2 regions of the Marinitoga arctica genome follow, and region 2 is predicted to be linked to the other one. Evidence: riboswitches for the same ligand, from Rfam matches in the RefSeq annotation. Region 2 holds a riboswitch; the other holds the start of a gene.
What was found. A riboswitch is a leader RNA that binds a small molecule or an ion and turns the genes downstream of it on or off. The one in region 2 is predicted to bind cobalamin.
Positions count from the first base shown of each region.

Region 1 (4,421 bases), on a different contig from region 2:
GAAATAAAAACTTCTCCTTCATTTTTCTTTTCTAAACCCGTTATTAATTTTAAAACTGTTGTTTTACCTGAACCATTTGGCCCTATTATCGATACAAATTCTCCTTTGTTTATATACATATGCTTTATATATAAATTAAAATATCCATCATATGAAAAATGTAAGTTTTTTATTTCTAAAACTTTCATATTTTTCTTCCTCTTTTCATTATCAAAATAAAAATAGGTGCACCTACTATAGATGTTGTTACCCCTATAGGTAATTCAGTAGGTCTAAATAAATATCTAGAAAACAAATCGGCATATCCAAGAAAAACTCCACCATATATTAAAGAACCAATTGTCGAAAAATATATATTAGGACCTGTTAATTTTCTTACAAGATGAGGTATTATCAGTCCTACAAATCCTATAATTCCAGCTTTAGAAACTACAACAGAGACGGCAAAAATATTAATTGTCAAAACCAATAATTTTATCTTTTCAGGATTAATTCCAGAAAAAACAGATATATCATCTCCCATAGCAACTACTTCAATATGTTTTTTAAAAATAAAATTTACTAAAATTTGTAAAGAGAGGAAAACACTTAATATAATTAAATCTGACCAAACTATATTACCAGTACTTCCCATAAGCCAAAAATTAATATGTAAAAGATTTTGCCAAAATAAAACGGTAAATAACGTTGAAATAGAATTAAACACAAAACCAACGATAACTCCACTTAAGATTAATGATACTACAGGTATTTTTTTACCTTCTTTAGCTAAAGAAAATGTAATAAACGTTGCTAATAATGCCGAAAAAAATGCAAAACTTTCTATTCCAAAAGGTAAATTAATTCCATATACACTTTTTAATGCTGTATATATAACAGCACCAAAACTCGCTCCCGATGAAATACCTATAATGAACGGATCGGCAAGTGGATTTTTTATAATCATTTGAAAATCATTTCCCGCTATTGCTAATATAGACCCTATAAGCAATGTACCAAGAATTCTAGGTAAACGCAAATTGAAAATTATTCTATTATACAATACATTTTGTGATTTATCGAAAAATGCAAAAACTACATCTTTAAATGGTATATTCACTGTGCCTAAAGATACGAATAAAATAATAGAAAAAATTATTATTAAACTACCTAAAAAAAGGTGAAAAAACGGGGAAGATTTCCCCGTTTTTAATTTCACTTGTTTTCACTGAAGAGTTTATTTAGCTCTCCCAATAAATCTATTAATCCTGTGTTTGGTAAAGAAGCTTTATTACCATCAATAACAAACACTTTATTATTTTTTACTGCATTAACATCTTTAAATTGCTCTGCATTTACTATCAAATTGTATGCACCTTTATCTCCAGGATAATATCCTGGCACTAAAATTATATCAGGATTTTCTTTTACAACAAATTCAGGACCAACAGCAAACCACCCATTATTACCTGTATATGGTGCAGTAACATTTATACCTCCAGCATATGTAATTAATTCATTTAAATACGAACCTGTTCCACATGTCCACATTTGAGACACACTACCATATGCTGATAAATATATTACTTTTGGTTTATTTCTCCATGCAAATGTGTTTTTTGCTATGTTCAACATTCTTGCTCTTAATTTTTGTGAATAATCTTGAGCTGTTTTTTCTTTTCCCAAAATTACTCCTACAAGAGATAAATCCCTAAAAACTTCATTTAATGTAGTTGCATTTAAAACAAATGCTTTTATACCATATTTTTCTAATTTTGATACTTCACCTTCTTGAAATCCTCCTGTTAACAATACAACATCAGGATTTAAAGCTATTATTTTTTCAACATTTAAAGGCACCATATTTCCTATTTTTTCAACATCTGTTATATATGAATCAAAATCTGTAACACCAACAACTTTATCTTTAGATCCAAGCTTTACTACAAAATCTGAAATTGCAGGAGCTGCAACAACAATTCTTTCAACTTCCTTGTCAAAAACCACTACTCTGCCCAAATCATCTACCAATGTTATTGGTTGAAATGCAAATACTGACAATGCTAAAATTAATAAAACTCCCACCAATACCTTTTTCATATAATCCCTCCTATAAAAAATCTATTTTCCATCTTCTTTCCGCGAGAAGATGGAACAAATTCCTTTAAAATAGGTCTCCCGGCTTGTGGTTCTTCCTACTACCAACGCCTTCCCAGAGAAATGTTTCCAGTGGCATAAGTGTTGGTTTCGTCCCCACTCACGGTGGCGCGACCGCAACGGATTTTCACCGTTTTCCCTTACATTTTAAAGGAATTTTTATTCACTTTTCTATGATATTATAACATGAAATTCTATTAATGTAAATAGAATAAAAAAACCCCGGGAAATCCCGGGGGTTAATAAAGTTATTGATTTGCTGCTATTCCACCAATTAAATTATACCAATTTAAATCTTTAGATGGTGTATTACTGAATGGGTTTGGACCAAACTCAAAATCTGGTGTAGTATTATAATCATAATCGAAAATTAGTATTCCATTTAAAGAATCTGATAATATTGCTTTGTCAGCCCAAGCCGTTGCATCATGATATGGGGTAACATCTACTGCAGACCCCTGTGTATCATACATGTCAATTATTTTATTATTATCAGTATCCCCATCTGGATATCTTCCATCTGAATTATCTAATGATGTTAAGTTTGCAGGATCTACTTGGAATGATATAATACCTTTATTACCAGCTGCTATTAAGTAATAATCAAATCCTCCATTAGAAGCTGTGTATTCAACATCTGTTATCATAGCATCCTCAAATCTTACAGCATATTTATCAGAAGTTGTATTAGCATCTGTTGGTCCATCTTCACTAAATTTTCCATTTGCAGTATTATATTCTTTTAATACAATTCCAGCACTTCCGTCTGCTACAACAACAAAATCAGATGTATTTGATAATTCAATTGAAAATGCATAACCATCTGTATCATATCTTTCAACAAATGTTAAAGCGTCTTCCGCTGCATATGTTAATGATCCAATTCCATCATCTCCAAGAGCTGCAAATATTATGTTATTTGTTGTATCTATTGCTAAGTCTACAACTACTTTTCCGTCAACACTAACGTTTTTAACATAAGATGGAGCTCCCACAGTAGATATATCAATAACCGCTATACCAGCTGTACTATCTGCTACATATAAGTAAGTTCCAGATGTTTCAGAAGGTAATAATGAATATGCATATCCATCTGTATCAACGTAATTATTACTTAAGGCAGGCGTATCACCTGTTCCACCACTACCATCATCTAAAATATTTCCATCTCCATCACTATCTAGATCTATTACAGAAACTCCTGCTGCACCATCTGCTACATATAAATATCTAGAACCATCAAACCATATATCTTCTGCTGATCCTCTTGTTTTAATAACTGCTACTATACTTCCATCATTTTTTAATATTCTAACTCCACCTGATTTATCTGCAACAATTATAGCTACTTCATTAGCTTCTCCAGATATTCCATTGTCATTATAATCTGTTGTAATTACAATACTTCTTCTTGCATTCATTCCTACTAAACTATTTGCGTTAACTGCATCTGAATCATAAGGTGCTGATATTACGTCATCTATTATATTTAAATCAGTACCTATTTTTACCAAACCATTAAAGCTATCAAAAACATAAAGTGTAGAACCATCTATATCTAACGCTTTTGCATATCCAGATGTACCTTTTACTCCAACGTATGTAAGATCAGATTTTTTTAATTTAATTATGCCCATAGTTCCATCTGCAACAAATAGCGCATCTTCAATTGTTGAATAAACTGCATCTTCTGCATATCCAGGAGTATCGAAACTATATAATGCTATTGGATTATTCTCATCTGTAACATCATATTTTATTACTCCCTTATCTTTTGCGGTAGCATAAATGTATTTACTAGACCCCGATGCTTCAAAAACAACACTATTTATATCAACAGAATTGGAATTATTATCAGTATTTATGCTTGTTATTAATAAAGGATTTGAATAATCTGAAATATCTAATAATAACAATCCTTCTGTACCCGCTGCAACATAAGCAATTGTTCCATCATATGTTACATCATATGTTTTATCAGTTACATTATAACTTCCTAATAATTGAAAATCAGTATCCCTTGCTCCATCAACTTCAAATGTTGCTTTTAATATTTTTATACCGGAATCTTCAACAGCTGCTAAAATATAGTATTCTCCGCTATCTTCTTTTTTTACTATTTTTCTTGTTATTCCGCCAAGGGATATTTTACCACCATCTATATCAGTATTATCCGTTTCAGGTACCCCTGCATTTAAATGATATGAGATAATACCTTCACTACCATCTGCAACTAAAAGATATTTTTCCGGTGTGGATGTATCAATTTTTACTATATCATAAGC
Region 1 is NZ_BAAHYY010000008.1:2,014-6,434, forward strand. Features, by position in the region: gene ACYQ44_RS03625 (ABC transporter ATP-binding protein) at 1-188, opposite strand, end outside; gene ACYQ44_RS03630 (FecCD family ABC transporter permease) at 185-1,198, opposite strand; gene ACYQ44_RS03635 (ABC transporter substrate-binding protein) at 1,195-2,079, opposite strand; cobalamin riboswitch at 2,131-2,301, opposite strand; gene ACYQ44_RS03640 (LVIVD repeat-containing protein) at 2,385-4,421, opposite strand, start outside.
Region 1: another riboswitch for cobalamin. It lies ahead of ACYQ44_RS03635 (ABC transporter substrate-binding protein); the one in region 2 lies ahead of ACYQ44_RS07940 (ATP-grasp domain-containing protein).

Region 2 (4,421 bases):
TTGGGATGATAATCGAACTATCACAAACATTATTTTTATTATTTATATATATAACTCAAAAATATGGTTTAATATAGAGGTGTTTCATGAGTTTAATACTAGTTAGACACGTAGAAACAATAGCTAATATAAAGAAGGTTTTTAGTGGAAACACTGATTTCCCGATTACTAAAAACGGAAAAAATCAATTATATTTTCTAAGTAATAAACTAAAAAGTGAAAAAATCGATTATATAATTTCAAGTCCTTTGAAAAGAGCTAAGTATACTGCTCTTGAATTATCAAAATTGTTCAATAAAAACATAAAATATGATGATAGAATCAAAGAAATTGATTTTGGAAAATTTGAAGGAAAAAATATAGAAGAAATTCAACATGAATTTCCAGAAGAATATAAAAGGTGGATGGAAAATTACAAAAAATATTGTTTTCCAAATGGGGAATGCTTTTTAAATTTTTATAACAGAATAAAATCATTCGTCGATGAATTACAAAAAAACAAAAGTTACTTAATCATAACTCATGGTGGTGTAATAAGATTAATATACATACTAATTAATAATCTTGAAATTGATGATATGTGGAAAATAAAATGTAAAACAGGTCATTATATTGAGATAAAATGGAGGGATATATATAAAAGTTAAGAAAATTAGAGATTTAACTATAATTGATATCGATAAAGAAAAAGAATTAGTTATTACTTGTGACTCTTCAGGAGCAATTGGAAATAAAAAAATGGATATTATTAAAACAGATCCAAAAATTGTTGGTTATTTTGGAGCTCATGTTGCTCTTTCTGAAAATATATCTTTTGGAGCAACACCTATTGTAATAATTAACACATTATCTGTTGAGATGAATGATACAGGAAAAAGAATTATAGACGGTATTAAAGAAGCTGTTATAAAAGCTAATTTAAATACAAATATTATTACTGGTAGCACCGAAGAAAATTTTCCAGTTGTTCAAACAGGAGTTGGTATAACAGTAATCGGAATAAAAGATAAAAATTTGAAATATAAAACATATTCATCAGATATTGCTGTATTAATCGGTACTCCAAAAGTTGGAAATGATGTTATTAATAATCCTGATATTTTAACACTCGAAATGATTAATATTCTAAGAACTTGTAAAGTGGTGCACGAAATAGTTCCAGTTGGTTCAAAGGGTATTATGCATGAAATTAATGAGATAGAAAAATATAATAATTTGAATTTTGAAATGGATAAAAACTTGAATATAGATTTATATGAAAGTGCCGGTCCAGCAACATGTGCAATAATTACATTAAATATTAAAAATATTGATATTTTAAGAAAAAGAATTAATATCCCAAACTATTTTCTTGGAAAATTTATATAGTTTATTTCTATATTTATAAATTTAACTTTCCTAAAATATATTGATTAGTTCTAAAACAAAAGAAGGATATTTTTGAACTTTATAGAAGAGTTTTTTATGTGTTTAAAGAATGGAAAAGAATATTCCTTTTAACCATTAATCAATGTGTCTGAAAGGGCGCTTTTTCTTTTAATAATATTTTGTCAATTTGATTTGCATTTCTTCATATGATAAAATATTACTAAAAATAAATACCTCCGGAATTAAAGGTGAGAAATCTTAAAAGGGAAGATGGTGAAAATCCATCACGGCCCCGCCACCGTAACTGGGGACGAAACCAACAAATAGCCACTGGAAATTTTCTGGGAAGGCGTTGGGAGTAGAGCGATCCAGAAGTCGGGAGACCTGCCTTTAATTCCAGGGTAATCCCATTCGCGAGGGCGAAATGGGATGAAATTTTATATTTTTAGGAGGTGTATATATGAAGATACATGAGTTTGTTGGAAAGACTTTTCTTAAAGATTATGGTATTAAAGTACCAGAATCCTATCTTATTAAAAAAGAAAAAGATATTAAAGTAGATTTTTTACCTGCAGTATTAAAATCACAGGTATTAGTTGGAGGAAGAATGAAAGCTGGTGGTGTACTATTTGCTAAAAGTGATGAAGAGTTTTTATCTAAAGCAAAAGAACTACTAAGAAAGAAAATTAAGGGTGAAACTTCTTATGGCATTTTAATTGAAAAGATGATTCCATTTGAAAAAGAATATTATCTTTCACTTGTGCTTGATAGGGAAGAAAAAGATATCACTATTTTGTACTCTGATAACGGGGGTATAAACATTGAAGATAATAAAAATAGTATTATAAAAACTAATTTTGATGAATATGAAAAAGTTTTACCTAAAAATATTCAAAAAATTATACCTAATTTAAGAAAATTATTTAGAGAAAAAGATTTAACGTTGTTAGAAATCAATCCATTAGTTGAAGATAACAAAGGAGATATATATGCTCTTGATAGTGTAATGCATTTAGATGACAACGCTATATTTAGACAAGAATGGTCAAAGGAATTTTTAGAGGAAAAATATCCTTTTCATTTTGTTAAATTAAATGGTGATATAGGAATAATTGGTTGTGGTGCCGGAATAGTTATGGCCACAATGGATGCTGTAAAAATGGCTGGTGGAGAACCGGCAGACTTTCTTGATTTAGGTGGAGGAGCAGAAAAAAGCGTAACTATTGAGGCATTAGATTTATTAAAAAGTTATGGTATAAAAAAAATTATTTTAAATATTTTTGGAGGAATAACAAAATGTGATGAAATAGCCAGTGGATTAGTTGATTTTAAAAATAAAAATCCTGAAATAAATTTATTTATACGTTTAACCGGAACAAATGAGGAAGAAGCAAAAAAAATGTTAAAAGATAACGATTTAAATTATTATGAAGATATGTATTCTATGATTTTAGATGCTGTAAGGATGGTGAAAATTCATGATTAATGGAAGAGAAAGAATATGTGTACAAGGAATTACAGGTAAATATGGAAGATTACACACAGAAAAAATGTTAAATTACGGTGCTAATATTGTTTGTGGAGTATCAAAAAATAATATTATAAAAAAATTACATGGTGTTGATGTTTTAAATAATATGTATGATGCAGTAAATAAATATCAAGTTGATACTTCAGTAGTATTTGTTCCTGCACCCTATGCAAAAGATGCAGTTTTTGAAGCTATAAATGCTGGGGTGAAAAAAATTATTATTATAACAGAACATATACCACAACAAGATATGCTTGATATATATAAAATATCAAAAGATAATGATATTAGAGTAATTGGGCCAAATTGTCCTGGCATAATCTTACCTGGAATATCAAAAATTGGAATTATGCCAGAAAGGGCTTTTAAACCAGGAGATATTGCAATAATATCAAGAAGTGGAACTTTGATGTATGAAATTTCAAATTATCTTTCCAAATATTCGACCGGAATAAAAATAGGAATTGGACTTGGTGGTGATCCGATTATTGGAACATCTGTTGAAGAAACTTTTGACTATATAATAGAGAACGAAATTAAAAAGGTAGTAGTAATTGGTGAAATCGGTGGGAATGATGAGGTTAATGGTATTGAATCTGCTTTAAAAAAGGGTTATAATGGAGATATAAAGGTATTTTTTGCTGGAAGAACAGCTCCTAAAGGAAAGAGGATGGGGCATGCTGGTGCTATTTTAGAAGGTTATGAAGGAAGTATAGAATATAAAGAAAATAAACTTAAAAGTTTGGGTATTAAAGTAATAACAAATATCCCTGAATTAGTGTAAAGGAGGTCTTATGAATAGTCATACATTATTATTTTTAACAATATTATCGGGAATATTAATTGGTAAAATAAAAATAGGTAATTTCAAGTTGGGAAGTTCTGGCACTTTATTTAGTGGTTTATTAATAGGCTGGTATTTTACCAACCTCTATTCGACAAACATAGATCTAATAAATAAAATGAACAGTGATTTTAAAAGTTTTTTTCTTTTTTCTCTAATTTTATTTATATCTGCTGTAGGATTAATTGCATCTAAAGATTTAAAAAATATATTAAGAAAATATGGAGTTAAATTTATTATCATGGCCTTTTTTATTACATTTTCTGGTTTTCTATCTGCATATATTTTGTCTTCACATGATAAATATACATTTATAGGTTTATTTTCTGGGGCTCTAACAAGTTCCCCAGGATTAGCAACGGCTTTGGAATCGGCACCTGATTTTGAAAATAATATAATAACTGGTTATTCATTTGGATATATTCCTGGTGTTTTAGCTGTTATTCTATCTATGTATTTATTACCATACATATTAAAAATTGATATAAGCGAAGAAAAAAACAAACTTCTAAAAGAAATTAATACAAAAGATGAAAGCAATGAAACTTTTGATTTTTTGAGTTATTCCTTAGTAATAATTACTGGAATATTACTAGGAAATATAGATTTCAATTTTGGAATAATATCTTTTAAACTGGGAATAACTGGTGGTATATTGTTATCTTCTCTTACCTTAGG
Region 2 is NZ_BAAHYY010000027.1:9,111-13,531, forward strand. Features, by position in the region: gene cobS (adenosylcobinamide-GDP ribazoletransferase) at 1-77, shown strand, start outside; gene cobC (alpha-ribazole phosphatase) at 87-647, shown strand; gene ACYQ44_RS07935 (AIR synthase related protein) at 670-1,368, shown strand; cobalamin riboswitch at 1,598-1,774, shown strand; gene ACYQ44_RS07940 (ATP-grasp domain-containing protein) at 1,829-2,854, shown strand; gene ACYQ44_RS07945 (succinate--CoA ligase subunit alpha) at 2,847-3,683, shown strand; gene ACYQ44_RS07950 (aspartate-alanine antiporter-like transporter) at 3,694-4,421, shown strand, end outside.